3 regions of the Mesorhizobium sp. M0854 genome follow, and region 2 is predicted to be linked to each of the others. Evidence: predicted binding sites of a transcription regulator. Region 2 holds the regulator's gene; each other region holds the start of a gene.
What was found. Region 2 encodes PhoB, which activates phosphate uptake and scavenging genes when phosphate is short. Its sites were predicted from a motif close to TGTCATNNANCTGTCAT; they were not measured.

Region 1: NKH99_RS10450 (alkaline phosphatase D family protein) is a predicted target of PhoB. The motif match lies at 8,320-8,336, and genes of this name have one in related genera.
Region 3: NKH99_RS06735 (LTA synthase family protein) is a predicted target of PhoB. The motif match lies at 1,070-1,086, and genes of this name have one in related genera.

The regions. Positions count from the first base shown of each region.
Region 1 covers NZ_JAMYOL010000004.1:392,122-402,542, forward strand. Annotated here, with positions in the region: gene pdxY (pyridoxal kinase PdxY) at 1-644, opposite strand, end outside; gene NKH99_RS10400 (hypothetical protein) at 654-905, opposite strand; gene NKH99_RS10405 (LemA family protein) at 1,067-1,711, shown strand; gene NKH99_RS10410 (TPM domain-containing protein) at 1,878-2,720, shown strand; gene NKH99_RS10415 (TPM domain-containing protein) at 2,797-3,615, shown strand; gene NKH99_RS10420 (TPM domain-containing protein) at 3,626-4,264, shown strand; gene NKH99_RS10425 (GNAT family N-acetyltransferase) at 4,382-4,888, shown strand; gene ppa (inorganic diphosphatase) at 5,005-5,535, shown strand; gene NKH99_RS10435 (hypothetical protein) at 5,553-6,143, opposite strand; gene NKH99_RS10440 (TetR/AcrR family transcriptional regulator) at 6,242-6,847, opposite strand; gene NKH99_RS10445 (MFS transporter) at 6,930-8,213, shown strand; gene NKH99_RS10450 (alkaline phosphatase D family protein) at 8,409-9,983, shown strand; gene NKH99_RS10455 (hypothetical protein) at 10,030-10,311, opposite strand.
Region 2 covers NZ_JAMYOL010000010.1:3,772-14,192, reverse strand. Annotated here, with positions in the region: gene NKH99_RS17105 (ROK family protein) at 193-1,437, shown strand; gene phoB (phosphate regulon transcriptional regulator PhoB) at 1,447-2,136, opposite strand; gene phoU (phosphate signaling complex protein PhoU) at 2,153-2,860, opposite strand; gene pstB (phosphate ABC transporter ATP-binding protein PstB) at 2,893-3,696, opposite strand; gene pstA (phosphate ABC transporter permease PstA) at 3,693-4,544, opposite strand; gene pstC (phosphate ABC transporter permease subunit PstC) at 4,548-5,531, opposite strand; gene pstS (phosphate ABC transporter substrate-binding protein PstS) at 5,591-6,652, opposite strand; gene NKH99_RS17070 (hypothetical protein) at 7,307-7,660, shown strand; gene NKH99_RS17065 (DUF2865 domain-containing protein) at 7,744-8,715, opposite strand; gene NKH99_RS17060 (hypothetical protein) at 9,049-9,264, shown strand; gene tolA (cell envelope integrity protein TolA) at 9,402-9,806, opposite strand; gene NKH99_RS17050 (glutathione S-transferase family protein) at 10,171-10,421, opposite strand, start outside.
Region 3 covers NZ_JAMYOL010000003.1:205,972-216,392, reverse strand. Annotated here, with positions in the region: gene fabD (ACP S-malonyltransferase) at 1-879, opposite strand, end outside; gene NKH99_RS06735 (LTA synthase family protein) at 1,127-3,052, shown strand; gene NKH99_RS06730 (pilus assembly protein TadG-related protein) at 3,084-4,628, opposite strand; gene rpsF (30S ribosomal protein S6) at 5,082-5,582, shown strand; gene rpsR (30S ribosomal protein S18) at 5,582-5,830, shown strand; gene rplI (50S ribosomal protein L9) at 6,103-6,687, shown strand; gene NKH99_RS06710 (cyclopropane fatty acid synthase) at 6,841-8,130, shown strand; gene NKH99_RS06705 (YnfA family protein) at 8,214-8,537, shown strand; gene NKH99_RS06700 (small ribosomal subunit Rsm22 family protein) at 8,541-9,509, shown strand; gene NKH99_RS06695 (replicative DNA helicase) at 9,716-10,421, shown strand, end outside.

The sequences.
Region 1 (10,421 bases), on a different contig from region 2:
TTGTCGATAAGCCGGTGTTCGGCAAGCAGTGCCTCTCTGCCGGCGAGCAGCAAATTGCCGGTGCCGCCGGCCATCATCGCCGGCGCCGATGTGACCAGCATGGCCGGTGGGCCGGCCTGCAGGGCTGCAGCCATTGCCGATTTCAAGTCGGGCAGCGGCGCTCCGGCCATCCATTCCAGCTCGTAGCGGTTGGGCGTGGCGATATCGGCGATCGGCATCAGCCGGTCGCGCATGGCGATTGCGGTCGGCTCAGGTACGTAGAGCCCGCCCGAATCGCCCATCACCGGATCGCAGATATAGAGGGCGTCCGGCGTCTTCGCCTTGACCGCGCCGACCAGCGAAGCGACGGCTTCGGCCTGGCCAGCCTCGCCGAGATAGCCGGACAGCACGGCGCCGACCTCGCCCAGCCACGGCGCGCGCTCGAGGTCGGCCATCAGCGCCTTGAACTGGTCCAGCGGCGGCACGATGCGGGTGGCCCGGCCATGGCCCGGATGCCAGGGCAGGATGACGGTCGGTACCGCCCAAACCGGAAAGCCGAGCGTCTCCAGCGCAAAGACAGCGGCACGGTTGCCGACCGAGCCACGGGCGACATGACTGGAGACGACGATGACCGCGCGCGGCGCGTCGGTTTTTTCGGCACTCATTGATTTTTCCTAACTGCCCCTGGTGACGAAAAGCACGAGCCAGATCAACAGGCCGATGGCAATAAGCAAGCCCGCTGCCCGACCGATGCGGGTGCCCCAATATTCAATCGGGTCCGACCGGTCGGCATCGGCCGCAGTGACGTGGTCGCGCGCGCCTTTAGTCGTTCGTGCAAGGAACGAGGTGCCCCCCGGGTCGGTCTCGCGCGCCACCCGTTCGATGATGCGGCGCGATTCCGCGTCGCTGTCGTGGCGTTTCGCCATGGTGATGTCCCGTTTTATGCCGAGCTTAACCCGTTCGCCTCGTCTGTCACAGGGCCCGACGGCGAATGGCAGAAACCAGTAACACTTCTCGGCCGAAGTCATTTTCTTACGCAAGGATTGTGCTAATGCTTCGCCTGCCAATGCTATCGAGGGGACTTATCATGCTTGCCCAGCGCCTTTCTTCGCCGCCAATCTTTCGTAATTTAGCTGCGTTCCTGGTCATGGCCGTCATGCTGCCGCTGCTTGCCGGCTGCGGCTACAACACCATTCCAACAGCTGAGGAAAACGCCAAGGCCGCATGGAGCGAGGTGTTGAATCAATACCAGCGCCGCGCCGATCTCATCCCCAATCTGGTCAACACGGTCAAGGGCTACGCCGCGCACGAGAAGGACACGCTCGATGCCGTGGTCGAAGCGCGCGCCAAGGCGACGCAGGTGACCGTGACGCCGGAAACGCTGAATAATCCGGAAGCCTTCAAGAAATTCCAGGACAGCCAGGCCGGCCTGACCAGCGCGCTGTCGCGCCTGCTGGCGGTGGTGGAGAACTATCCCGATCTCAAGGCCAACCAGAACTTTCTGGCGCTGCAAGCACAACTCGAAGGCACCGAGAACCGGATCACGGTCGCCCGCCGCGACTATATCCAGGCAGTGAGAGAGTACAATCTGACGCTGAGGACCTTCCCGTCGGTGATCTGGGCGACCTTGTGGTTCCGCGGCAACCAGCCGTTTGCGAATTTCACCATCGAGGAGGATAAGATGCAGCCGCCGAAGGTCGATTTCGGCACCAACACCACGCAAGGCGGGTGAAGAACAGCCGGTGAGCGTGGTCCCTATTGGCCTTGCACTCCGTAGCGCCCCCCTCTGCCCTACCGGGCATCTCCCCCTCAAGGGGGAGATTGGCAGCTTTGGCCTCACCGCCCATCCTGCAACGTTGGAGATTGGCGAAAACAGCCGTGACAGCCGATCTCCCCCCTTGAGGGGGAGATGTCCGGCAGGACAGAGGGGGGCGCGACAGAACGCCAGCCTGGCCTTCCTGCTCGTCTTCCAAAGCCTTCTCCTCCTCCCTCTCATCGCCTTCGCCGCCGACCTGCCAACCCTCACCGGACGGGTCGTCGACGATGCCGGCATCATCGATGCCGCGACCGAGGCGGCGCTGACGCAGAAGCTTGCCGAGTTCGAGACCAAAGGGTCCGACCAGATCGTCGTCGCGACCATCCCCAGCCTCGACGGCGAGGAGATCGAGCCTTACGCCAACCGGCTATTCCGCGCCTGGAAACTGGGCCAGGCGAAGGAGAACAACGGCGTGCTTTTGCTGGTGGCGCCGAACGACCGCAAGATGCGCATCGAGGTCGGCTATGGGCTGGAAGGCACGCTGACCGACCTGCATACCAAGCTGATCATCGAAAACGACATGGTGCCGGCCTTCCGTGCCGGCGATTTCTCAGGCGGCATCAGCAAGGCCGTCGACGACATGATCATGGTGCTGGAAGGCAATCCCGAAGAGCTGGAGGCGCGCGGCGAACGCAACCAGCAGCCGCCGTTCAACAGCGACGATCTGTTCTTCACGATCTTCATAGCCATCTGGGCAATCATCTTTTTCGGCGGCCTCGCAGCCTCCATCCTGCCGCCGATCTTCGGCCAGAAGATCGGTCCCGGCCGCTATCGCTGGCTGGGCATGACCTTCGAGCCAAACCGGCGGTCGTCCGGCGGCTGGGAGGGAGGTTCCGGCGGGGGATGGTCGTCGGGTTCAAGCGGTGGCGGGTTTTCCGGCGGCGGCGGTTCGTCCGGCGGCGGCGGCTCCTCGGGAAGTTGGTGACGAGATGACAAGACACGCCGTCAGCCCGGTGGAATCCGGCCGTTTCACCAAAACGATCGGCACCGCGCTGTTGGCCATGGTGGTGCTGCTGGTCGGCTTCGCGGCCTTCGCCGCCGCACTGCCGGCGCTGACCGGACGGGTCGTCGACAATGCCGGCATCATCGATGCCGCGACCGAGGCGGCGCTGACGCAGAAGCTTGCCGCTTTCGAGACCAAGGGTTCCGACCAGATCGTCGTCGCGACCATTCCCAGCCTCGACGGCGAGGAGATCGAGCCTTACGCCAACCGGCTGTTTCGCGCCTGGAGACTCGGCCAGGCGAAGGAGAACAACGGCGTCCTGCTTCTGGTGGCGCCGAACGACCGCAAGATGCGCATCGAAGTCGGCTATGGGCTTGAAGGCACGCTGACCGACCTGCACACCAAGCTGATCATCGAAAACGACATGGTGCCGGCCTTCCGTGCCGGCGATTTCTCCGGCGGCATCAGCAAGGCCGTCGACGACATGATCATGGTGCTGGAAGGCAATCCCGAAGAGCTGGAGGCGCGCGGCAAGCGCAATCCGGCGAATGACAATCCTGTCGATCCCATCTTCATGCTGTTCATCGTCCTGTGGGCGACGATGTTCTTCGGCGGCTTGGCAATGGCGTTCCTGCCGCCGATCTTCGGCACGAAACTGTCGCCGGGCGTGTACAAGTGGCTGGGCATGACGTTCCGCTACGGCCGTGGGCCAGCTTCGTCATCTTCCGGCGGCGGTAGCTGGACGTCCGGGACCTCGTCAGGCAGTGGCTGGTCGTCTGGAAGTTCCGGCAGCGGTTGGTCGTCCGGAAGTTCGGGCGGCGGGTTTTCAGGCGGCGGCGGCTCGTCCGGCGGCGGCGGTTCTTCAGGAAGCTGGTGAGACATCAATCATGGCAACACGACCGATCAGCCCCGAGGATCATGAGCGCATCGCCGATGCGATCCGCGCTGCCGAATCAAAGACCGACGGCGAGATCTACTGCGTCGTGGCGCATGCCAGCGACAGCTATTTCTTCCCGGCCGCTTTCATGGCGATGCTCAGCATGCTCGTCGTCAGCCTCGCCGTCGGTTACGGGCTGGAAGCCTGGTGGCTGTCGATCCGCTTGCCGCATTTCGTCATCGCCGAGCTTCTGGCGCTTGCCAGTGTGCTCATCCTGTTGTGGGCATTGCCGGCATTGCGCATCCATTTGGTGCCGAGGCGGCTGCGCTACCAGGCCGCCCACGCCAATGCGATGAAGCAGTTCCTCGCCCGCAACGTCCACCGCACCACGGCGCGCACTGGCGTGCTGGTGTTCGTCTCGATTGCCGAGCGCTACGCCGAGGTGGTCGCCGACAGCGGCATCGATTCTCGTGTCGGCCAGCATGTCTGGGACGGTGTCGTCCGCGACCTTACGGCGCATGCCGGCGACGATCGGCTTGCCGAGGGGTTCGTCAAGGCGATCCAAGCAGTCGGTGGGGTACTGGCCGAGCATTTTCCGGTCTCGACCGGCGACAACAACGAACTGGACGACCATCTGGTCGAGATTTGATCTCGCCAAAAGCGGTTTCGCAGCGTCTCAAGGACGCACCGTCCGGCTGTGTGAAAGCATCGCGGCGGTTGACCGGACTCTTGCAATCGGGCGCGGCGGGTTTATGGTTAACCAATCATGAATACGCTGAGCATCGACATCAGGAAAGCCGAACCGCGCGATGCAGCCGCCATCGCCGACGTGCATCTCGAGGCCTGGCGCGGCGCCTATTCGGGCATCATCCCGCACCGCACGCTGACATCGATGATCAACCGCCGCGGCGCCGACTGGTGGGCGAATGCCATTCGCCGCGCTGCCACCGTCCTGGTCGTCGAAATCGGCGGCAAAATTGCCGGCTATGCGACGATCGGCAAGAACCGCGCCCGCGAACTCAGGCAGCAGGGCGAGATCTACGAACTTTACCTGCGGCCGGAATATCAAGGCATCGGGCTCGGCAGCCGGCTGTTCTCGGCCGCGCGGGCACGGCTGGCCGACCATGGCCTGAAAGGCATGGTGGTCTGGGCGCTGGAAGACAATCAGAACGCACTTGCCTTCTATGCCGGCGCCGGTGGCCGCGATGTTGCCGAAGGCGTCGAGATCTTCGAGCAGAAGGCGCTGAAGAAGGTCGCTTTCGTCTGGGAATGACGGCCAGCGCATGATCCGGCCGGTTTTCGGTTCGGACGATCTCCCCGTACCATTCGCCGCATTGCACCATTCGCCGTCGCCCGCTATCGATCTGCAATCGAGAGAGGGATAAAGCGATGCGTATCGAAGCGATTGCCAGCGGAAAGAACCCGCCCGAGGACGTCAACGTCATAATCGAGGTGCCGATCGGCGGCGAGCCGATCAAGTACGAGATGGACAAGGAGGCCGGCACGCTGTTCGTCGACCGCTTCCTGCACACTTCGATGCGCTATCCCGGCAATTACGGTTTCGTACCACACACGCTGTCGGGCGACGGTGACCCGATCGACGTATTGGTCTGCAACACGCGCGCGCTGGTGCCAGGCTGCGTCATCAATGTCCGGCCGATCGGCGTGCTGGTGATGGAGGACAATGCCGGCCAGGACGAGAAGGTGATCGCGGTGCCTTCGCCCAAGCTGACCTTGCGCTACGAGGACGTCCACGAATACACGCAATTGCCCGACATCACCCGCCAGCAAGTGCAGCACTTTTTCGAGCACTACAAGGATCTCGAACCCGGCAAATGGGTCAAGATCGAAGGCTGGTACGATGCGGCCTATGCCAAGAAGATGATCGTCGAGGCAATCGAGCGGGCCAGGCGCAAGTAATTATCGGGCGCAAATAATCAGTTGTCGACGCGGCCGAAAGCGGGCGCGTCGCCCAGCACCTCACGCTTGTCCTTGCCGCAGGCGAAGGTGCGTGCCTTCTCGTCGGCAAGCTTGCGCGCCTGATCGTTGGCGGCGGGATTGCCGGTGGCGAGCACAAGGCCGATCGTGCAGCCTTCGTGGGCGTCAGGCTGGGCAACCTTGGCCACAATCAGCACTTCCGTCGACTTGTTCTCGCCCTCGCTATCGCTGATCGAGCGACGATGAATGACGGCGAACGGAATGGCAGTTTTGCCGTTGGTTTCGATCCGCCACTCGACCTTGGGTCCAGCCGAATTGAGGCCGGAAAAGCTTTCCCAGACCGTGGTCATATCGCCAGGTGGAAAGCCGTAGAACAGCGATTCCCGCGCATCGTCGTAGGAAACCAGCACCGGGTAGCCGCGGTAGCCCGAACAGGCGAGATCGGCCCAGTCCCCGTTGCCTTCTTCCGCTTGGGCATAGGTGACGCAGTCCTTCTCCCAATCGAGATCGGTATAGACGCTGGATATGTCGCCGGCCCGGGCCGCCTGGCAGAAACCGGCGAGGGCAAGCGGGATCAAGAGAGCGCGCATGGCGGAACAACTCAGTTCGGGGGGCGCAGCGTACCGTCAAATTTAGCGGCAGCCTAGAGGAAGTCAGGCTGCGCACAGTGGTCTTGTAAAACGGACCACTATTTCTTCAAGCTTGCCTCTATCAGAAGATCGGCGTTGCGGGCCACCGACTTCGCCGGCCCGCCGGCACCGAACAGCTGGCCGCTAATATAGGCGCCCTCGATCAGGAGCAGCAGCCCGTCGCCCAGCGTCTCGGCGTCGCCGGCGCCCATCGCCGCCGCCATGGCGCGCAGGCGGCGGCGCAGTTCCTGCTTGTTGGCCTCACTCACGACGCGGGCCGGATGGCCATGTTCGGGATATTCGACCGCGGCATTGGTCATGCCGCAGCCGCGATAGTCGGGCCTTTGCGTACGCTTGCCGACACGCGTCAGGAAGGCGACGATCTGCGCGCGCGGATCGCCGGGATGGGCATTCACCGCCTCGTCGAAACGCTCCCAGAATTCGAGATCATAGTGCCGGAGGTAGGATGCGGCCAGCTCATCCTTGGACGGAAAGCTGCGGTAGAGGCTGGGCTTGGTGACGCCGGCACGCCGCACGATCTCGTCGACGCCGATCGCCCTGATGCCTTGCCGGTAGAACAGGTCTCGCGCCACCTGGAGAATCCGTTCGGCGGCGCGAGGCGGCGGTGCGTCATTGGCCTTGATCGTTGGTTCAATGCTTTTCATGCCTGGCCTGCCGATTAGCTGGTTGACAATGTTACCGGTCGGTACGTATGTTTCGCGCTCCTGCAACGTACCGGTCAGTAACATGATAACTCAATCCCGCCCGTTTGGCCAGCGCTACGCTTTCGTCGTGGGCGCCGTCATCTTCCTTTGCCTGCTGATCGCAGCGGGCCTGCGTTCGGCGCCGGCAGTCATGATGCTGCCGCTGGAGAACAGTTTCGGCTGGCGGCGCGACGTGGTGTCGCTGGCGGCGGCCACCGGCATCTTCCTCTATGGCCTGACCGGGCCGTTTGCCGCGGCGCTGATGGAGCGGATCGGGCTGCGCCGCACCTTGCTTGCCGCGCTGCTCTTGATGTCGGGATCGACCGCGCTCAGCCTGTTGATGACCAAACCGTGGCATCTGCTCCTCACCTGGGGCGTGTTTTCCGGCGTCAGCTCGGGCGCCGTCGCCACCGTGCTCGGCGCGACCATCGTCAACCGCTGGTTCAAGACCAATCGCGGCTTGGTGATGGGACTGATGTCGGCGTCCAGTGCCACCGGGCTGCTGGTCTTCCTGCCGCTGCTCGCCTCGCTCGCCCAGTCGGGCGGCTGGAAGCCGGTCGCCATCGCCATTGCCGTGGCCACCGCCTGCCTGGTGCCGCTGGTCTATATGCTGGTGCCGGAGCGCCCGGCGTCGATCGGCATGGTCCGCTATGGCGCCGATGCCGACGACGTGCCGCCGGTGCCGCCAGCCTCGCAAGGCAATTTCCTTTCGCATACATTGAGCACGCTGCGCCGCGCCGCCGGCACGCGCGTGTTCTGGTATCTGTTCGCCACCTTCTTCGTTTGCGGCTTCACCACCAACGGGTTGGTCGGCACGCATCTGATCGCCTTTTGCGGCGATATGGGCATCGGCGAAGTGCAGGCCGCAGGCCTGCTGTCGATGATGGGCATCTTCGACCTGATCGGCACGACGCTGTCGGGCTGGCTCACCGACCGTTTCGACCCGCGCAAGCTGCTCGGCGTCTATTACGGCATTCGCGGCCTGTCGCTGATCTATCTGCCCTATTCCGGCTTCTCGGCGACCAGCCTGATCATCTTCGCGGTGTTTTACGGACTGGACTGGATCGCCACGGTGCCGCCGACGCTCAGGCTTTCCAACGAGGCGTTCGGCGACCGCAGCGGGCCGATCGTCTTCGGCTGGATCGTCGCCGGCCATCAGGTTGGCGCCGCGACAGCGGCCTTCTTCGGCGGCACCATGCGCGAGCTGCAAGGCAATTACGAGCTTGCCTTCCTGATCGCCGGTATGACGGCAATAGCCGCCGCCTGCATCTCGCTGTTGATCAACACCAGCCGCCCGGCGTTTGATCCGGAACCGCAGGCGGCGTAGGGCGCAATCGCCGATGCAGGAGGCCGGCGCTCCATCCGAGACGACCCCCTCTGTCGCCTTCGGCGACATCTCCCCCTCGAGGGGGGAGATTCGCCAGCCTGTTCACTGTTATCAAACCTTCATCGTTTCGAAATGTGCCTGAAACATTGAAGCTGGAGCTTGGCGGCGACGTTCAACGCCATCCAGGAGACAGCCATGAACAAGATTTCGATGACGCGGCGCGCTTTCGTCACGTCGGCCAGCGCCGTTGGCCTGGTCGGCGCCTCGGGCCTCGCCCTCCCCCATTACTCGCGCGCCAATCAGCGCCCGGCTTTCACCCATGGCATCCAGTCCGGCGACGTCGACGCCACCAGCGGCATGGTCTGGACACGCACCGACCGGCCGTCGCGCGTCATGTTCGAGGTGTCGCGGACCGAAAGCTTCACCAATGCCGTCCGCCTCGCGCCGCTCGATACCTCGCCGGCCAGCGATTATACGGTGAAGCGGCTGCTTACCGATCTCGCCTCCGACCAGGACATCTTCTACCGCATGGTCGCGGCCGATCTTGCCGACATCAACGCCGTTTCCGAGCCGGTCGTCGGCCGCTTCCGCACGGCACCTGCCTCGAAGCGCGACATTCGCTTTGCCTGGTCGGGCGACACCGCCGGCCAAGGTTGGGGCATCGACGAGACCGGCATGAAGACCTACGCCACCATTGCCAAGCACACGCCCGACTTCTTCCTGCATTCGGGCGATACGATCTATGCCGATGGTGCGATGAAGGACGAGGTCGACCTGCCCAACGGCGGCAAGTGGAAAAACAAAGTGCTGATCGACGAGAAGCGCAAGGTTGCCGAGACGCTGGACGAATACCGGGCGCAGTGGAAATACAACATGATGGACAGGCATGTGCTGGCGCTCAGCGCCATCTGTCCGACCTTCTATCAGTGGGATGACCACGAGGTGCTGAACAACTGGTCGGACTCGAAGGACCTGAGCGCCGACGATCGCTACACTGAAAAATCCGTCCATGTGCTGGCGGCACGTGCGGCGCGCGCCTTCCACGAAATGACGACGATCCGTTACGAGCCGTCGGAGCCCGGCCGCGTCTACCGCAAGATCGCCTATGGTCCGCTGCTCGACGTGTTCTTCCTCGACATGCGTTCCTACCGCGGCCCCAACGGTCCGGATATGCAGGAGACGATGACGCCGCAATCGCGCATCCTCGGTGAACAGCAGATCAAGTGGCTGAAGCGTGAACTGGCGAATTCCAACGCAACCTGGAAAATCATCGCCGCCGACATGCCGCTCGGCCTCGTCGTCTGGAACGACGGCACCAAGAAGGTAGGGGCCGAGGCGGTCAGCAATGGCGACAATGGCCCGGCCAAAGGGCGTGAGCTGGAAATTGCCGACCTTCTTCGCTATATAAAGAATGCGGGTATCAGCAACACTGTCTGGCTCACCGCAGACGTGCATTATACAGCCGCGCATTACTACAATCCGGACAAGGCGCAGTTCCAGGACTTCAATCCGTTTTGGGAATTCGTTTCGGGTCCGATCCATTCCGGCACGTTCGGGCCTAATGGTTTCGATATGACATTCGGCCCGGAGCTGAGGTTCATAAAGGCACCAACTGCCGAACAGGGTCAAAACCTGCCGCCTTCGGCCGGCCTGCAGTTCTTCGGGCTCGTCGAGATCGATGGCGCCACCGAGCAGTTGACGGTGCGGCTGATGGATCGCGACGACAGCGAACTCTACAAGGTCACGCTCGATCCGGTGCGGTCGGCGTGAGCGACGGCGCCACTACCCTCGGGCCAGCCCGAGGGTAGGACGTATATCAATCGGGATAGCAGACGACGGGAATGTTGGGCCAGACGGCGCTGTCGCATCCGGCATTTTGCTGCCGCTGCTTGAAGGCGGCGCTGACCGGCCCGGTCACCACCGGATCGACGCCATCGGGAGCATCGGCAAAAAGCTGCTCCGCCGACGGCTTGTCGGGCGGCAAAGCAGACCGCGTCTCCTTGAACGACGCCGCCGATTGCGCCGCGCCGGCCGCGAGGAGGACGGCAAGCGCGGTACATGCCAAAATCGGCCGGAGTTTGATGCCTACCTCGATCATGAAATTCGAACTGTCCGGACCATGAAAGGTTCCGCCTTGGTTAATAATTCCACTTCACACCAAGACATTTAAGATTTGGTGACTTTATTTGGTGGCTCGCCTCCTCTTTC
Region 2 (10,421 bases):
GATCTCCGGCTGCTGTCAACATCGATTCTGATGGATTTTGATGACTCTGCGAGTTTTTTCGAGCGTCGGAATAAACGATGACAGCGCCACCTGCATCTGACACTATTTGCCTCATCCGACACTATTTGTCGGACATTAACCGACGGCTTCCGGTTCATGAGCGGCCGCGGCAACCGGGAGGAAAGCAAAACAATGTCGGTCGGAATCCGCCATGACGATTTGCGCCGGCGCAACCGGGCGATGGTGATCTCGGCGGTGCGCCGGGCCGGCCAGCCATCGCGTACTGAGATCGCAGCTACCACCGGCCTCAGTCATTCGACCATATCGGCGATTTCTTCCGACCTGATACGGGAAGGCATCCTCGCCGAGAGCAAGCCAAGTGAGCCCGTTTCGTTGAAACGCGGTCGTCCGCAAGTCGGCCTCGCCCTCAACCCGGAAGCGGCGGCGGTGCTGACCGTGGTGTTGTCGCTGAATTTCCTTTCGGCCGCCATTATCGACTATACGGGACAGGTGGTCGCCGAGGAACAGCGCCGGCTGGACACGCTGACTATGCCGCGCGACGAGCTGATCCGTGAATGCATGGCCATCGTCCGGCGCCGGCTGCAGGATCCAGATCTTGACGTCCGCAGTGTCGCCCGCATCGCCCTGGCGATTCAGGGCATTACCGACTCCCCTGCACGCGCCATGCTGTGGTCGCCGATCACGCCGCAGACCGACATCGCCTTTGCCGACATGCTGGAGGACGAATTCGGCATCCCGGCAACGGTGGAGAACGACTGCAACATGATGGCGGTGGCTTTGCGCTGGCGCAATCCGGATCGCTATCGCGATGACTTCATCGCCATCCTGCTTTCGCATGGCATCGGCATGGGGCTGGTGCTGAAGGGCGAACTGTTCACCGGGACGCATTCCTCGGGCGGCGAATTTGGCCACATGATCCATCGTCCGGGCGGCGCGCTCTGCCGTTGCGGGCGGCGCGGCTGCATCGAGGCGTATGCCGGCAACTACGCCATCTGGCGCAACGCCAGGCAGATGAGCGAAGACAGCGAACCGGTCGCCGACGTCAGCGACGCCGACATGCGCGCACTGGCGGCCCGGGCGCGCGAGAAAGATGGGCCGGAACGCGAGGCCTACCGCAAGGCCGGCGAAGCGCTGGGTTTCGGTCTCGGCTCGCTGTTCGCGCTGATCGATCCGGCACCGGTCGCGATGGTCGGCGCCAGTGCCGCCGCCTTCGATCTGATCGAGCCGGCCTTGCGGAAGGCAATCGCCCAGACCGCCGGCGGCCAGCATTCAGGCTCGATCTCCTTCGATACAGAGCCGAACGAATTGCCTCTGATCCGCGAAGGCTGCGCGATGCGGGCGTTAAGCTTCGTCGACCAGGAGATTTTCGCGCCGGGCGCGCAAATGAGGCCCAGCGTCAGAAAGAACGTAGCCTGACCAGGCGGGTCAATCTTCCCTGATCGCATAGCCGGCGCCGCGGATGGTGCGGATGACATCCGGCATCCGGCCGTTGTTGACGGCTTTGCGCAGCCGCCCGACATGCACGTCGACGGTGCGTTCGTCGATGTAGATTGTCTCCCCCCAGACATTATCGAGTAACTGGCTGCGCGAGAAGACACGGCCCGGATGCCGCATCATGAACTCGAGCAGCCGGAATTCGGTCGGCCCGAGCCTGATTTCGCTCTTCTTGCGATAGACCCTGTGCGATTCGCGATCGAGCACGATGTCGCCGACCTTCAGCACGCTGGACAGCACTTCCGGCTTGGCGCGCCGCAGCAGCGCCTTGACCCTGGCCATGAATTCCGGTGTCGAAAACGGCTTGACCAGATAGTCGTCGGCGCCGGTCGAAAGACCGCGCACCCGGTCGCTCTCCTCGCCGCGCGCGGTCAGCATGATGATCGGCAGCCGCTCGGTTTCGGGGCGCACCCGCAACCGACGACAGAGCTCGATGCCGGAAACCGCTGGTATCATCCAGTCGAGCACCAAAAGGTCGGGCACATTCTCCTGCAAACGGATCTCGGCTTCGTCGCCGCGTGTCACCACCTCGACCTGGTAGCCTTCGGATTCGAGATTGTAGCGGAGCAGCACACCCAACGGCTCCTCGTCCTCCACCACCATTATGCGTGGTGCGATCATCGGCTGGGCACCCCCATCATGTCACCGGTGCGGACATTGTCGTTTCGTCCTGCTTCGGACGATTGACCGGCAATTGCTCGCCGGTCAGCACATAATACGCATTTTCGGCGATGTTGGTGACATGGTCGCCGATCCGCTCCAGATTCTTGGCGCAGAACAGCAGGTGCGTGCAAGCGGTGATGTTGCGCGGATCTTCCATCATGTAGGTCAACAGCTCGCGGAACACGGACGTGTATTTAACGTCGATGCGCTCGTCGGCGGCACGAAGCTTGGCCAACGCGGCCGCATCGCCTGCAGCATATTCCTCGATGACACCCTGCACCTGGATGAGAACCAGCTGCGCCATCGCGTCGATGGAATGCGACAGGTCCCGCGGCGTGGCGCTGAGGCCGACCGCACTCACGCGCTTGGCGATATTCTTGGCAAGGTCGCCGATGCGTTCGAGGTCGCCCGCCATGCGGATCGCTCCGACCACATGGCGAAGATCGTGGGCCATCGGCTGGCGTTTGGCGATCAGGGTGATGGCGCGGTCGTCCAGTTCGCGTTGACGCGCATCCATGATGGCGTCGTCGGAAACGACGCGTTGCGCCAGCACGTTGTCGGAATTCAACAGCGCCTTGGTCGCCCCGCCGACCATCGAACCGGCGAGGTCGGCCATGTCGCGGATCAGCTTGCTGATCTGCTCGAGATCCTCGTCGAAAGAAGCGACTGTGTGTTCGCCCATGGTCCTGTCCTCATATGCATGATCGGAACGGCTCAGCCGAAGCGGCCAGTGATGTAGTCCTGCGTGCGCTTCTCGCGGGGCGACGTGAATATCTTCTCGGTCCGGTCGAACTCGACCAGTTCACCCAGATACATGAACGCCGTCTGGCGCGACACGCGCGCCGCCTGCTGCATGTTGTGGGTGACGATGACGATCGTGTAGTCGGCTTGCAATTCGTCGATCAGTTCCTCGATCTTGGCAGTCGACAGCGGGTCGAGCGCCGAAGCCGGTTCGTCGAGCAGAATGACTTCCGGCTTCACCGCCACGGTGCGGGCGATACAGAGCCGCTGCTGCTGGCCGCCGGACAGGCTCAAGCCGCTGGCGTTGAGCTTGTCCTTGACCTCGCTCCACAGCGCGGCGCGCTTCAACGCCTGTTCGACGCGGCCGTCCATCTCGGACTTGCCGAGGTTCTCGTAGAGCCTGACGCCGAAGGCGATGTTCTCGTAGATCGACATCGGGAACGGCGTCGGCTTCTGGAACACCATGCCGATCTTGGTCCTGAGGAGGTTGAGATCCTGCGACCGGTCGAGAATGTTCTTGCCGTCGAGCAGCACCTGGCCCTCGGCCGTCTGTTTTGGGTAGAGCTCATAGATGCGGTTGAACACACGCAGCAGCGTCGATTTCCCGCAGCCCGAAGGGCCGATGAAGGCCGTGACGCTGCGCTCGGGCAGCGACAGGCTGATGTCCTTCAGCGCCTTGCTCTGGCCGTAGTAGAAGTTGAGGTTCTTGACCTCGATCTTCGTCTTCTCGGCGACCGTTTCGGCCATCGTCATGTCTGGGGACAACATCTGTGTCATCTGTCCTCTCTGCGTCCGGTAAGGCTGCGGGCGAGGATGCTCAAGCCCAGAACCGTCAGGGTGATTATGAGTGCGCCGGTCCACGCCAGTTGCTGCCATTCCTCGTAAGGGCTGAGAGCGAACTGGAAGATGGTCACCGGCAGGCTGGCCATCGGCGCGTTGATATTGCTGCTCCAGAACTGGTTGTTGAGCGCGGTGAAGAGCAGCGGCGCCGTCTCGCCGGAAATGCGTGCTATCGCCAGCAATATGCCGGTGACGATGCCGGACAATGCGGCGCGGTAGGCGACCGAACGGATCACCACCCAGCGCGGCGCGCCGATCGCGGCACCGGCTTCACGCAACGCGTTCGGCACCAGGTTGAGCATGTCTTCAGTGGTGCGCACGACCACCGGAATGACCAGGATGGCAAGCGCAACGGCGCCGGCAATGGCCGAGAAATGTCCCATTGGCCGCACCATCAGCTCATAGACAAACAAGCCTATGATGATCGACGGCGCCGACAACAGGATGTCGTTGATGAAGCGGACGACGGTGGTGATGCGCGAAAAGCGTCCATACTCGGCCATGTAGGTTCCCGCCAGCACGCCGATCGGCGTGCCGACGACAACGGCGATGATCGTCATCAGCAGGCTGCCCGTGATGGCATTGAGCAAGCCGCCGGCCTCGCCCGGTGGTGGCGTCATCTCGGTGAAGACCGCGAGCGAAAGCCCGGCTGTGCCCTTATAGACCAACGCGCCGAGAATGAGCGCCAGCCAGGCAAGCCCGATGCCGGCGGCGACGACGCAAAGCGCCATCATCACCGAATTCCTGGCTTTGCGGCGGCTGTGGAGCGATGAGGATGTCGACATCGGTCAGGCTCCCGTACGGGCGTCGATCCGCATCAGCATATAGCGGGCGGCGGCGAGGATCAGGAAGGTGATGACGAAGAGGATCAGGCCGAGCGAAACCAGCGAGGAGGTGTAGAGGTCGCCGTCGGCCTCGGTGAATTCATTGGCGATGGTCGCCGAGATCGTCGTGCCCGGCGCGAACAGGGAGGCACTGATGCGATGTGCGTTGCCGATGACGAAAGTCACCGCCATGGTTTCGCCGAGTGCCCGGCCGAGGCCAAGCATGACGCCGCCCATGATACCGATGCGGGTATAGGGAATGACCACGCGCCGGGTCACTTCCCAGGTCGTGCAACCGATGCCATAGGCCGATTCCTTCAGCACCGCCGGCACCGTATCGAAGACGTCCTTGGTGATCGAGGTGATGAAGGGCAGCACCATGATGGCGAGGATCAGCGCCGAGGTCAGAAGGCCGATGCCGTAAGGAGGGCCGGCGAAAAGGCTGGATAGTCCCGGCACGCCGTGGAAGATGTTGATGATGAAGGGCTGTATCGTCGTCTGCAGGAACGGCGCGAACACGAACAGGCCCCAGATGCCGTAGATGATCGAAGGAATGCCGGCCAACAGCTCGACCGCTATGCCGATAGGACGCCTGAGCGGGCGCGGGCAGAGCTCGGTGAGAAAGATTGCAATGCCGATGCCGATCGGAACCGCGATCAGGATGGCAATGGCCGCCGTCACCAGCGTGCCGTAGATCGGCGCCAGTGCGCCAAATTTTTCCGTAACGGGATTCCAGCTCTCAGTCGTCAGGAAAGAAAAACCGAACGACGACAGCGCCTGCCATGAGCCGGCAAACAGCGAGATGGCGACACCGCCGAGGATGACCAGCACAAGGATTGCGGAAGCGCGGGTGAGTCCGCGAAATATGGCATCTGTGAGTGCGAAGCGCCGCACCGTAGCTTCCCTGGCCCGGGCAGACGATGGCATGGCATCGGAAGCGATGGTCATTGGGTCCTCGCGATTAAAGGTAACAGGGAGGGCGCCGTCGACGCCCTCCCTGGAGGAGATTACATGGCCGAGTAGAGCGGCTTGCCGTCGTCGCCGACGACTTCCTTGGCCCACATGGCCTTGACGCTCTCAACCACCTTGTCGGGCATCGGAACGTAGTCCAGCTCGCCGGCCATCTCGTCGCCCTTGTCGTATGCCCAGGCGAAGAATTTGAGCGCTTCGCCGGTGGTCGCGGCATCATCCGGCTTCTTGTAGAGCAGGATCCACGTTGCCGCCGTCATCGGCCAGGACTCGGCGCCCGGCTCGTTGGCGAGGATGACGCCATAGCCCGGCTGCGAGCTCCAGTCGGCATTGGCCGCTGCCGCCGAGAACCCCGCCGCGGTGGGCTCGACCTTCTTGCCGTCCTTGTTGATCATATCGGTGTGGGTGAGCTTGTTCTGCTTGGCGTAGGCATATTCGACATAACCGATCGCGCCGCCGGTCTGGGAGACGTTGTTGGCAACGCCCTCATTGCCCTTGGCGCCGATGCCGACCGGCCATTCCACGGCCTTGTCGACGCCGACCTTTTCTTTCCAGACCGCGCTGACGTCGCCGAGGTAATAGGTGAAGTTGAACGTCGTGCCCGAACCATCGGAACGGTGAACGACCGCGATCGCCTGCGAAGGCAGCTTGACGTCGGGATTGAGCTTCTTGATCGCTTCGTCATCCCAGCTCGTGATCTTGCCGAGGAAGATGTCGGCCAGCGTCGGGCCGTCGAGAACCAACTCGCCCGGCTTGATGCCTTCGAGATTGACGACGGGAACGATGCCGCCCATCACCATCGGGAACTGAGCCAGTCCGGTCGCTTCAAGCTCGTCGCCCTTGAGCGGCGCATCCGAAGCGCCGAAGGTAACGGTCTTGGCCTTGATCTGCTTGATGCCGCCGCCGGAACCGATCGACTGGTAGTTAAGGCCAACGCCGGTGTCTTTCTTGTAGGTGTCGGCCCACTTCGCATAGATCGGGTAGGGGAAGGTGGCGCCGGCGCCGGAGATGTCCGCGGCGAGCGCGGCGGACAGGGTGAGGGTGGTCGTCGCCGCAGCCATTGCAATCGCAACGGCCGCCGAGCGGATGAAATGTCTCATGTGGCCTGCTCCTGTTCGGAATATGGTCTCTCGGCGCCATTCCTCCGGCGCCCGCTGAGGCCAATAGCCCCCGATTATTACAGTCGCATGACAGTTTCATGTCGCTCCGGTAACGACGTCCAGCCGGGTTAAGAAGGAGCGGCCGCGGGCTTTTGTCGGCATGGGCCGCGGTTTGCCGCTGGAATCAGCAGCTTGCGTGAATTCCGGCCGGCATCGTCTGCTCGGCGATCGCAGCCACCGGCTTTAAAAGAAAAAAGCCGGACGGGAGCGCGTTGCATGCAGCCAGAACGTGTCATGGCCGCGCCATCGCCGAAACAGGTCCGTTGGGGTAAATCTGACCCTGTTTCTTGCCGGCGGTCGCTGCTCCCGCCCGTAACTGGAGGAGCGGAACTTCGAATATCCCATTGTCGCCACTGAGCGCGGCTTTGGTATGGTGCGATCGCACCATGGCCTTACGCTGGAAGCGTTGACGAATCGCAAGGTTCTAACTCGCGCTGGACCTCCATCCGCGCCCGACCCGGCGCTCGATCTTCGAGCAACGCCTTCCACTGGAAGTGCGACGACTTCTACTTCACGGTATCTACTCCCTTCGCCCTATTCCGCCGGTTGTCGGTTAGGCCGAAGCAGCGTTATAAGCTTGCAGGGGTATTGCTGATGTCTCGACGGATTCTGCCTGTCTTCCTGTGCCTGGCGCTGCCTCTGGGAAGCGGCTGCGCGCGCAGCTATGACGGCACCGTCATCATTCCCAAGCCGCTCGATGTTCGCCGTTTCTGGGACAGGCCTTCGCCGCAGGCGCAAGCCGAACAGTCGCAACTGGAGACCGACGTCTTTCCAGTGGCGCCGCAAACGCCGAAAAGGCCGGCGGTGCGCAGGAGCGCGGCTTCCGTTGCAACGCCTCGGAGGAGGGTCACCAACAACCCGCCCATGCTGTCGCCGGAGTCGACGAAGCCGCTAACTTGCAAGAATGTCAGCGAGCCCGGTAAACGGGCCCGCATGGTCTGCGAATAACCAGCCGACGTCGGTCGATGCGCACGGCTCCAGGCCTTGAAGCGGCTATCCGGCCAGCCGTCTCGGAACATCGCCCGCCCTGGTCAGTCCGCCGGGAAAAAGGCCGGCCCGACCACTCTCACCGGCCGCGCGCCGATCGCTTTCTCGATCGACTGATGCTGGGCAGTCCCTGGCACCTCGAAAACCGACGTTTTTGCCCCTGCGAGAGCCGCACCGGCAGTTTCGATCCCGGATTCAGGAATTTCCGCGACGACGCCAAGATCCGGCTTTGCGGTCGGCAACGGAATGATGGCGTTGCTCATGTTGGCCGGTGTCACGGTTCGTGCCCTGAGTTCGGCAACGCGCTGGTAATAGCGCTTGACGTCACAGGCCTTGAAGTTCGCGTCGTCGCGGTACCGGAACGCGGCAGGTAGCTCCACATAGGGTTTTCCCGACTCGAGCGCGACCATCTCCTCGGTCTCGCGAGTGGCGTCGCTCAGCGTATAGAGGTCGACGCCGGCATCGTCGCAGATGTAGCGACACTGATCGACCGTTTCCTTCAGATCGTCGCTCTTGGCGAACTGCGATTTTGGCGCGGGGAAGAAATATCCGTCCGACAAGCGAACGCAAAACAGCATCCGATTGCCGCCAATTGTTGTGCCTGCGGACTGGGCCCTGGGTGCCGGGCGTTGCTGCGCCGGCTGTTTCTTGGCAGCGGGGGCGGCGCAGCCCAGCGCGACAAACCTGGCCTTCAGTCCGGACGTGTCCCTGCTCGAATTCGATAGTCTGGCGATCTGCCGTTGCACCTCCGCCTTGCTGCTGACCAGGTCGGCGCAGGGATTGAAGAAGAAGCCGGCGGTTTTCGCTGCGCATCTGCGTTGTCTCTCAAGCTTTTGAATCGCGGCGAGTTGCCGGCGCAGTTGGGCAAGCTCGGGGCTGGTCCCGCCGCTGCGCCCCGCCGAAAGCAATTGGCTCCTGATGGCACCGCAGCTATCCGCGTAGGAGAAGGATGTGCCGAGCGCAACGGCTATTGCCGACACCAGCATCAGAATCGTGAGGGGCCAGAAGCGTGTCATTGGAACGACCATTATCCTTGTTGCACCGAGAACAGGATTTCTTTGTCGACTATGGATAAGTACTAGCTAAATCAGTTTTTCCTAATTAAAGTAGATCAAACCGCCACCAGAGACTTTAGCTCTAGTGTATTAGATCTACTCGTGTAAATTCAATATTACATTTTTATTTCAAGATTGAGACGAACCGGCAGCAACGCCGGCGGACGCCCGCCACGGCGAAGTTTGATGCGCGCGGCGGGTTCGGCATCGCGATCAATCCGGCGTTACCGGCCGGCCGTCGCTGAAACCTTAGCCCTGGGATCGGCGTTGAGCGGCCAAAGGAGGAGACCGCAAATGTCGATCCACTTCACTGTCGCGGACCTGACTAGGAATCTGTTCCATTCACTTTGGTTGGACCATGAACGCGCACCGAGGCCACTCGACCACGAGCAGAGGCTTTTGCTGGAGTGCTATCTCGCCGGCCAGATACCGGAATCGGCTTGGAGCGACTATGTCTTCGAGGTGCCGGAACTGGCGCGACATGTCGAGGCGAGACGAAGGCGCCACTAAAGCGCATCGCGGTCGACCGGGCGTCATGCGACGCGCTTAGGTTCTTGTCTAATGCATGTCGTTGTCGCAAAACCGCTGCACGCTTTTGCGCGACATGCATTAGGTCCCGAAAAGTGGAATCCGGTTGTCGGAAAAGATCAAGGCGAAGCCTTCACTCGCGGTGCAGCCTGTTCTTGTTTGGGCGAGTTGAATTGCAGAGTGAACACCTTGCCCGGGATGCCTTCAGCCAGCGCCGGTGAAAAGCTCAACGGCAGGCAATGGTCCACGGCCGCGACCGCCGCGTCGACAAAAGCTTGGCGCGTCTTCTCCTCGCCGGCGACGCGGATGGCGGTCGGCTTGGGCCGGCCGATCAGCGTGCCATCGCGCCTGAAGCTGAAGCTCAGGGTGACGGTGGAATTCCCGGCATTCGCCGGAGGGGTCCAGCACGCCTGGATGGCAGCCCCGACCTCGGGCATGGTGTTGAGCGTCGCTGCATTCGATTGACCGGCTGCACCCGCCAGCATGGCGCCTGCAATCACCATCATTCCAGCAATGCTTTTCATGACAGGGCCTCTGTCCTTGAACCGCCATCGAGGACGGGACTACTTCGATGGTAGGGCCCACATCGGCGATGGCAAGATGCCGGCAACGCGCTTCATCAGCCATTCAGGCGTCGTGAAGCGCCGTCAGCCGCAAACTTCGGCAGGGCTGCAATAAGCAAAGGCCGGCGAGCAGCCGACCTTTGCTTTCCATCCGCGCCAGCACATCCGTGGTCGCAAGCTGGAGGTGGATACCAGTAGAAAGGGTTTCGGTTAACGAAACCTTAAGCTCCCCACATCGTGCAAACAGGGGAGAGTAAGAAAGAATTACCTCAGATCACTACCGGCTCCCGCAGAACGTGCGGACGATCGCCGGCCTGCACGTGCCTCAGGCGTTGGCCTGCGACCGCACATAGGCGATATAGCCGCGCACGTCGCCGGCCGGCTCGGCATAGGCCTTGCCGAGCTTCTTCTCGATCGCCGCCATATAGTCTTTTGCCCATTGGGGCAGCGCGTAGTCGATGACGGCGAGGAACTCGAGCGTCGCCGCCAGGCGGATGTCGGCGATCGACGGGTTCTTGCCGCCGATGAACGGCTTGCCGTTCCTGAAGAAGCTGTGAAACACCTCCAGCGGCTCGG
Region 3 (10,421 bases), on a different contig from region 2:
CCCCGACAGCACCTTGCCGGCGCCCACTTCGTAAAGCGTCACAACGCCGTTGCTGCCGAACCACTCCACCGTTTCGCGCCAGCGCACGCGCCCGATCACCTGTTCGACGAGTCGGCGGGCGATCTCGTCGGGATCGCTCGTCGGGGTCACCGTAACATTGGAGACCAGCGGCACGACCGGCGCACTCTTCGTCACGGCGGCCAGCGCCTCCCGCATGATCTCGGCCGCAGGCTTCATCAATGCCGAATGGAAGGGCGCCGAGACCTGCAGCATCAGCGCCCGCTTGGCGCCCTTCTCCGTGCATAGCCTCGCCGCCAGTTCGACCGCTGGCCTGGCGCCGGAGATCACCAGCTGGCCGCCGCCATTGTCATTGGCGATCTGGCAAACCAAGGCTTGTGCGGGATCTTTGGCGGCGCCCTGGGCGGCCTCTGCGCAAGCGGCTTCGACGTCGGCCTGTTCCAGCCCGATGATCGCCGCCATGGCGCCCTCGCCGGCCGGCACAGCCGCCTGCATGGCATTGCCGCGGATGCGCAACAGCCGGGCGGCGTCGGCGACCGAAACGAAACCTGCGGCCGCAAGTGCCGAATATTCGCCGAGCGAGTGGCCGGCGACATAGGTGACCTTGCCGTTCAGGGAGAAGCCGCGCGCCTCCAGCGCCCGGATTGCGGCAAGCGACACCGCCATCAGCGCCGGCTGGGCGTTGGCGGTCAGCGTCAGCGTCTCTTCCGGGCCTTCCCAGATCAGCTTCGATAGGTTTTCGCCGAGCGCGTCGTCAACTTCCTCGAAGATCCGCCGCGATTCCACAAAGGTATCGGCGAGGTCCTTGCCCATGCCGACAGCCTGGCTGCCCTGCCCCGGAAAGGTGAATGCGATGGCCATCGGCGGCTCCCAGCTGCTGGTTCACGTTGCCTGTGACGCAAGGCGTGCGGCCAAGTCAAGTCCAACCTTGATCGCGTAATATCGGCCGAGTGCCTGTTTCGGCAGGCTTTTTGGCGATCACTCATGATGAAAACCGCTCACGATTTGTTTGCTGGCTCTTCTTATTTCCGCCACAGGCGCTAGGCTTTGCGTGACAGTTCGATGACAATCGAGTGACGCTTTTGTTGCGGGCCGGGGAACTATTGAAGTGGCAAAGACCAAGCAGAGCGCAGCCGAGGCGGCGCCCCAGTTTCTTGAAGGCGATCCGTCGACCGGCTATCTGCCGGCGCGCAAATGGCCTGTCATCCGCTATGGCCTTATCAGCTTGCTGGCTGCGGCCATCCTTGTGTTTGCCATCGAACTGATCGTGCGCGGCAACTTTGCCGGCACCATTGATTTCTTTCTGCAGCCTTTCAAACCCGGCTGGACCACGATCATCATTTTTGCGCTGATCCTCATCGGCCTCGACGCCGTGCTCGGCCGCAGTCATCAGAGCCTGATGATCGTCGCGCCGCTGACATTGTCGCTGGCGTTCGTCGGCCACCAGAAGTCGCTGTATCTCGGCGATCCGCTCTATCCGACCGATTTCCTTTATTCCCGGCAGATCGTGGCACTGATGCCGCTTCTGGTACGCGATCGCCCGGGAACCGCCATTGCCCTGGCGATCGGCATCGTCGGCGGGCTGTCGCTGCTCGTCTATGGCTGGCGGCTATGGCGCCGCCGCGTTCCGGCGCTCAGCCACAAGGGCCGCCTTGCCCGGCTGACGCTGACAGTACCGCTGATCGCCTTCTTCGTTTCCATCATGGACTATGCCACTTTCTCGTGGACGCGCGACCGGCTGCAGATCATCCCGATCATGTGGGACCAGAAGGAAAACTATGCCTCAAACGGTTTTGCGCTCGCCTTCGCGCTTAACGTTCCGATGGCGCATGTCTCGGCGCCGCCCGGCTATTCCGACAAGGCGATCGAAGCGATCGGCAAACCGCAGGTGACCGCCTCGGTACCTGCCGAGAAGCCCGACATCATCGTCGTCATGAGCGAATCCTTCTGGGATCCGACCAAGCTGCCTGGCGTCACCATCACACCCGACCCTATCCCCAATGTGCGGGCACTGCGCACGGGTTACATGTTCTCGCCCGAGTTCGGCGGCATGACGGCCAACATCGAGTTCGAGGCCCTGACCGGCTTTTCCAACGCCTTCCTGCCGGCGGGCAGCATTCCCTACCAGCAATATGTGCGGACACCGACTCCCTCGCTGGCGACCTTCCTGAAAAGTCAGGGCTACCGGGCGCGCGCCATCCATCCCGGCACCAATTGGTTCTGGAACCGGGGGGCCGTCTATGCCGATTTCGGCTTCAACGACTTCAAGTCCGAGGAGACGTTGCCGCCCATGCAGAAGCGCGGACCGCTCGCGTCGGACGCTGCGATGACCGACGAGATCATCCACGAAGCCGATACCAGCGCCGAGCCGGTGTTCTTTTTCGCCGTCAGCCTGCAGAACCACGGGCCGTATGAGCCGTATCGCTATAACAATCCGACCCACAAGGTGCAGGCGCCGATCAGCCAATGGGCCCGTGAATCGCTGTTGAGCTATGCCGAAGGCTCTTCCGACGCGGACCGCGGCCTCGAGCGGCTGATCGAATGGGCGAAGAAACGCGAGCGGCCGACCGTCATCGCGTTCTTCGGCGACCATCTGCCGCCGCTTGGGCCGGTCTACGTCGAGACCGGCTTCCTGAAGGACAATGTTGCGCCGCGCAAGGAGGCGGCCGACCAGATGCTGCTGCACCACCAGACGCCGCTGATCGTCTGGTCGAATCGCAGCGGCCCGGCCGAGGATCTAGGCGCCGTCAGCCCGTCCTTCCTGCCCTACCATATCCTGAAGACAGCCGGCATCAGCCATCCCTATTACACCGGCTTCCTCGGACAGTTGCGAGAGCGCTACCGCGTTATCGACCGCAATTTGCTTTTGGCACCGGGAGGCGACGCCACCCCCGATTGGTCGCGTCAGAAAGAGATCGATCCGGCAATCCGCGACTTCCGTCTGCTGCAATACGACATGATGTTCGGCAAGCGCCATGCGGCGCCCGATTTCTTCCCCGAAACCACGGGCAAAGTGGCTGCACACACGAGTTGAGCAGCGGCGGCGGGAGAGCGGCCGACGTCGTTCAGTTCGTCAAGTGCAGCTGCGAAATCGAGCTTCCGATTTTCAGGAAGACGCTTTCGAGCTGACTGACGTCGTTGGTCGGGTAATAATCCGACGGCGACGATGCGCAGGCCTCGTAGAGCTTGCGGTTGGCTGCGGTGTCGGCCTGCAGCAGCACTGTGAAGATCTGCACGTCCTGCTTCTTCAATGTGTTGCATACATTGGTTGTCCAATCGTCGACATTGCGCGCAGCCGCGGTCTGGTCGCTGGATCCAAACCGACCCGAGGCCAGGAATCCGTAGGAGCCATAGTCCGACTTCTGTGGCGTATCCTTCGCGCCATAGACAACATTCTCGCCGTCGGTGAGCAGCAGCACCGTTTTGGTCGTGCCTGACGCCCTGAACGGCGCGCCGTCGCTGTAAGGCGGTTCCGGCGAGAGCACCCGCATCCCCCATGACAAGCCTTCCGAAACATTGGTCCCCGAGCCGTTCCATTCGATCATCTCACCGACGGCCTTCCGCAATTTGTCGAAATCATCGGTCAGCGGCACTATCGGCGTCGGACAGGCCCGGTTTGGGCCGATAGTCAGTGGGCCTCTCTTGTCGTTGATCAGCTTCATCGTCGAAACACTGTACTTCGCCATGTCGCTGGTGAGGCCGGGAAGCAGGGTGACGACGGTATCGTCGAGATAGGAATTGTTGTAGCCGGTCGCTGAATTGCCGTAGGAGCTGTTTGGATTTCTAGCGTTACCTGGATCGTCCGGCGCGAAATAAGGTACGAACAGGGTGTCCGGTTTGTTTTGGTCGGGCGAAATGTCGGAAACATTGTTGGTTCCTGGCCGCGCTTCGACGCAGCCTCTCCATTCGACGCCCAATTGCTTGAACAGATCCATATGGTTGACGCGCTTGCCGCCGACCGAGGGGAAATTGGCGCCGTTGTTCGGCGATTTGCCGGCCATGTCGATCCAGGCCGGATCGTAGTCCTCGCCCTTGACGTTGACGGCGGTGACGAACGGCACCACCGCGACACGTACGCTGCGCGTCGGCGACTTCGCCGCTTCGAGCATATCAATCAGGGCCGTCGCCGCCGTCCGCAATGCGCCGATGCGATCGTTGCTGGCCATCGACCCGGTGTTGTCGAGCACCAGCACGACTTCGAGCTGATTGGTCGATTCGACGGCGCCGGCATCGACGGTGATGCGCTTGTCGTTGCCGAACAGGAAGGCGAAGTTCAAATTGACGTCCGCCGTGGCGACAGCCTTGGTCTGGATGTAATTGAGGCCCCTTTCCACGGTAAGCGTCGCTTCGGCGTTCCTCAACTCGCTGTGGCCGGCGACATTGGTCTGGAAGTAGCGGTCGAAGACGTCCTTGCGCGAAGCCTCGATGTCGCCGAGATGCGAAGATGCAAGGTTCGCGGCATCGAGCGCATTCTGCAAGCTGACCTTGGCCCTCATCAAGGTGGACACGTCCACGGCAAAGGCGACGGCGGTCAGAACCGCAGGCAGCCCGAACGCCAGCATCAGGGCAAAGTTGCCGCTCTTCGAACGGCAGAATTTGTCGAAAAGCATTTTTGTCCCCAAACCGCCTTGCTGCCGAACTCGCGCAGACTGTTTGCTTTTGCATCCGCATGATGAACGACGGGTTGCCGCCACGCCCGCCGGTGCTGGAACTTCGCATGGTGGTTAAGGTCCGGTTTCAGGAATCCGCAAGCCTTGCCGTCGAGACCCGTGGCGCTCTGGGACGGTAGGGCCGTTTGCTCCGTGGTTTGGCCTTGCTTTGCGGTCAAATTCCTGTATAGACGCCCGCAATCTGCCGGTCCTTGCTGGGGGCTGAACGGAGGGCCGGAGGTTTTTCGAAACCTTCGCGTGAAGCCAGAAGCGCTTCCGCCTCCCGTGTCTCCGCTCTCGACCGTCTCGTCATGCTCCTTTCTTCCCCGCCTTCGCAAGGATTGCGGGTCAGAGAAGTTGCAGAGGCTTTTGCCGCCGGGAACCGGGAGAGAAACGAAGAAAGGCACGAACACTATGGCTCTATACGAACATGTGTTTCTTGCCCGGCAGGACCTCTCGCAGCAGCAGGTCGATGCGCTTGTCGAACAGTACAAGGGCGTCATCACCGCGAATGGCGGGTCCGTCGGCCGGGTCGAGAACTGGGGACTGAAGTCCCTCACCTACCGGGTCAACAAGAACCGGAAGGCATATTATACACTCATGGACATCACCTGCCCGCCGGCCGCGCTCAACGAGATGGAGCGCCAGATGGGCCTGTCCGAGGACGTGCTGCGTTTCCTGACCATCAAGGTCGATGCGCATGAGGAAGGTCCGTCGGCAATGATGCAGAAGCGCGAAGAGCGCTCGGAACGCGGCGGCTTCGGCGACCGCGACCGTGGCGATCGTGGCCCGCGCTCATTCGGCGACCGCGATCGCGGTGACCGTGGTGATCGTCCGCCGCGCAGCTTCGGGGATGGCGGTGCCGATCGTGGCCCGCGCCGTCCGCGCGAAGGCTTTGAAGGAGCCGCAGAATAATGGTCGACATCAACCAGATCCCAACCCGGCGCCCCTTCCACCGTCGCCGCAAGACCTGCCCGTTCTCCGGCGCCAACGCGCCGAAGATCGACTACAAGGACGTGCGGCTTCTGCAGCGCTACATCTCCGAGCGCGGCAAGATCGTGCCATCGCGTATCACCGCCGTAAGCCAGAAGAAGCAGCGCGAACTCGCCAAGGCGATCAAGCGCGCCCGCTTCCTCGGCCTGCTGCCCTACGTGGTCCGCTAACACTGATTAGTTGACCATGATCTTATCCGAAAACCGGTTTCCACTTTTCGGGATCATGGTCTAGCCAGCGGGCGGTTCGCCGCCCGCTTTTCACCGGCCACGACGGGCGTAGCCGGATCGAACACCAAATCCCGGGTTGGATTTCGACAAGAGATCCTAACTGCCGCGACAGGCAGGACAGCGACACAGGCGGCGACGCCCCAGCTTCCTGACCTGTTCCAGACAACTCGGCGCCGATCCTGAGGATAGCGCCCAAGCGAAGGAACAAAACCATGGAAGTCATTCTTCTCGAACGCGTTTCCCGCCTCGGCCAGATGGGCGATACCGTCAAGGTCAAGGACGGGTTCGCCCGCAATTTCCTGCTGCCGCAAGGCAAGGCGCTGCGCGCCAACGAAGCTAACAAGAAGAAGTTCGAGGGGCAGCGGGCCCAGCTCGAAGCCCGCAACCTGGAGCGCAAGTCCGAAGCCGCGCAGATTGCAGAAAAGCTCGACGGCAAGAGCTTCATCGCCGTGCGCTCGGCCGGCGAAACCGGTCAGCTTTATGGTTCGGTCTCGACGCGCGACATCGCCGAGCTGGTGACGGCGGAAGGTTTTTCGGTCAACCGCAACCAGATCCTGCTCAACCAGCCAATCAAGACCATCGGCGTCACCAATGTGGCGATCGCGCTGCACCCGGAAGTCGAGGTTACCATCACGCTCAACATTGCCCGCACGGCCGACGAAGCCGAGCGCCAGGCCAAGGGCGAAACGCTGACCACCGCCGAAGCCATCTACGGCGAGGACATCAACGATAATGCGCGGCCGGAAAACTTCTTCGATCCGAATGCGGAGTTCGAAGGCGGCGAAGACAACGGCTGATCGTCATTCGTCGGCATTCGCCGGCTAATCGCTATTCTGGACCAATGCCCGGGCCTCGTACCCGGGCATTTTTATGCCAAATGGAACTTTTCGAACCCCTATATCTTGATGCAGAATAGGACAGCATGTCTGGCCGAGAGGGGACAATTGGTCATGAATATTCTGCTGAAACGCGTTCTCGACCGCCTGGTCCGCACAGGCAATCTCAAGGTGACAGGGCCGCAAGGCTCGATGGTGACTTTCGGTGACGGCAGCGGCGAGCCGGTGCACATGCACATCAAGACAAGGCATGCCGAGCGCGCAATAACCTTCGATCCGATGCTGGCGGTGCCGGAAGCCTACATGGACGGTGAACTCGACATTCTCGAGGGCGGCGTGCTGGGGGTGATGCGGATTGCCTTCCAGAACATGGGCAGCGGCGGTATCGATGCCACCTGGTCGAAGGCGATCGAAGGTCTGCGCCACGCCTTCCGGCGCCTGCAGCAGATCAACACGGCGTCGCGGGCGCGCCGCAACGTGCAGCGCCATTACGATCTGTCGGGCGACCTCTACCGCCTCTTCCTCGATGAGGACATGCAATATTCCTGCGCCTATTTCGAGCAGCCGGACATGACGCTCGACGAGGCCCAAGCAGCCAAGAAGCGCCATATCGCCGCCAAGCTCAGGCTGAAGGCCGGCCAGACGGTTCTTGATATCGGCTCCGGCTGGGGTGGGCTTGGGCTCTATCTAGCCAAGGCGTTCGACGTCGACGTACAGGGCGTGACGCTGTCGACCGAGCAGCACGGCGTCGCCACCGACCGCGCCCATGCGCAAGGCCTGCAAAACCGGGTGCATTTCGACATCAAGGACTATCGCGAACTCAATGAACGTTTCGACCGCATCGTCTCGGTCGGCATGTTCGAGCATGTCGGGGTCAATCATTTCCGCACCTTCTTCGACAAATCGGCGACGCTGCTGAAGCCGGACGGCGTCATGCTGCTGCACACGATCGGCCGCTCCGGCGTGCCGTGGGCAACCAGCGCCTTCATCCGCAAGTACATCTTCCCGGGCGGCTACATCCCGTCGCTATCCGAAGTGATGCCGGCCATCGAAAAATCGGGGCTCGTCGTCACCGACATCGAGGTTCTGCGGCTGCATTATGCCGAGACGCTGAAGCATTGGGGCGAGCGCTTCGCGGCCAACCGCGACAAGGCCAGGGCGATTTATGACGAGCGCTTCTGCCGCATGTGGGAGTTCTATCTTGCCGCCTCGGAAGCTGCCTTCCGCTGGCAGGATCTGGTGATCTTCCAGATCCAGATTGCCAAGAAGAACGACACGCTGCCGATGACGCGCGACTACATGGCCAGTTGCGAGAAGGCGCTGGAGATGCGCGATCTTGGACGTCGCGAAAAGGCTCCGGTTGCCAAGCCCACTCGCCGCCGCAAGGTGGCGGATCCGGAGTAGACTGCCGGCATCACGCCATCGCCACTTGCCATTGCCGGCCGGCACGCTGAAAAGGGTCCCGTCAAACGCGGGACCCTTTTTTCATGACCTACCTCCTCTACGTCGCCGCCGCACTTGCCGAGATCGCCGGCTGCTTTTCGTTCTGGGCGTGGCGGCGGCTGGACAAGTCGCCGCTGTGGTTGGCGCCCGGTCTCGTCTCGCTCGTGCTATTCGCGTGGCTGCTGGCGCTGGTCGACACCAGCGCGGCGGGCCGGGCCTACGCCGCCTATGGCGGCATCTACATTGCCCCCTCGCTGGCCTGGCTGTGGCTGGCGGAAGGCGTGCACCCCGACCGCTGGGATCTTGCCGGTGCCGCGATCTGCATCGTTGGCGCCTCGGTCATTCTGCTCGCACCTCGGACTGCCTAAGCGATGGAACTGCCCGTCCCGCTTAGACAAGGCGTCGACCGCCTTCTCGAACAGGTGCCTTTGCCGATGCTTAAGCAAGCGGCAAAGACGCTGTCGGACCGCTACCGCGCAGAGTTGCGCGACGGTCGCCTGCACATGGCCGAAGACATGGCGGTGAAGGCCTATCTGGCAACGCGGCTACCGGCGACCTATGCGGCCGTTCGCGCCAGCCTCGATGCGGTGGGCGAGTCTCGGCCCGACTATGCTCCGAAGACCTTGCTCGATGTCGGCGCCGGCCCTGGCACGGTGCTTTGGGCCACAATCAATCTCTGGCCGGATCTCGAACAGGCGGTGCTACTCGAGGCCGGCGCCGCGGTACGAAGGGTCGGCGAAGCACTTGCCGCGGATGCGATCACGGCCAGGACCGCCTGGCGGACCGGCGACATCACCATCGACCTGGTCGATCTGGAGCCGGCCGAGCTGGTGACTTCAGCCTATGTGCTGGATGAGATCGCGCCGGCATCGCTGGCAAAACTCGTCGACCGGCTCTGGCAGCTGACCGCAGACACGCTGCTGGTGGTCGAGCCGGGCACGCCGGCCGGCTGGCAGCGTATTCTTGCCGTGCGGCGGCAGTTGATCGAGGCCGGCGCGCACGTGCTTGCGCCCTGCCCGCATGAGGCGCCCTGCCCGCTCGTTGCCCCCGACTGGTGCCATTTCGCCCGCCGCGTCGCCCGCTCGCGCCTACACCGTCTGGCCAAGGATGCCGAGGTGCCGTGGGAGGACGAGAAATTCATCTTTGTCGCGGCCTCCCGCCATCCGGCCGCTCCGCCTCGAGCGCGAGTGATCGCACCGCCGAAGTCGGGGTCCGGCAAGGTCTTGCTGAAGCTTTGCGAACAGGATGGGGGTGCTGCCGAGCGACTGTTCACCAAGCGCGACGGCGAGACGTTCAAGGCCGCGCGGCGACTGGATTGGGGTGATGCCTTGCCGGAATGACCGGCAGCTATTTTCCTGTTTTGTTCTCGCCCGAGAACGGCTAGGCTCGCCATCTTGATTCGAGTCAATCGAGATTCTTTCCACCGAAAGATCCTGGCTGTGAATCGCGGGCATCAAAGTTGGTTGGTTGGGGACTGATGCAGATAAGTCATCACCGACTTGTCTCGTTCTGATATCGAGAGACGGGGATCAGGACCGGGGACATCATGGCAGAGGCAGCACGAAAATTCGGCGTGGCGGAAACACCGCTCTATCGCGAGGCGCCGAACAATATCGAGGCCGAGCAGGCGCTGCTCGGCGCCATACTGGTCAACAACGATGCCTTCTACCGCGTCTCCGACTTCCTGAAGCCCGGCCATTTCTACGAGCCGCTGCATAGAAAGATCTTCGAGGTCGCGGCCGAGCTCATCCGCATGGGCAAGATCGCGACGCCGATCACGCTGAAGACCTTCCTGCCGGCCGACGAGAAGGTCGGCGACATGACGGTGGCGCAATATGTCGTGCGGTTGGCGGTCGAGGCCGTCACCGTCGTCAACGCCACCGACTATGGCCGCGCCATCTACGATCTGGCGACGCGGCGCGCGCTAATCACTGTCGGCGAGGACATGGTCAACATCGCCTATGACGCGCCGGTCGACATGTCGCCCTCCGACCAGATCGAGGATGCCGAGCGGCGCCTGTTCGAATTGGCCGAAACCGGCCGCTACGATGGCGGCTTCGAGAGCTTCACCGATGCCGTCAAGACCGCCGTCGACATGGCCAATGCGGCTTATATGCGCGACGGGCATTTGTCGGGCGTTGCTACCGGCTTGCGCGATCTCGACCGCCGCATGGGCGGCCTGCAGTCGTCCGACCTGATCATCATTGCCGGCCGCCCCGGCATGGGCAAGACTTCGCTCGCCACCAATATCG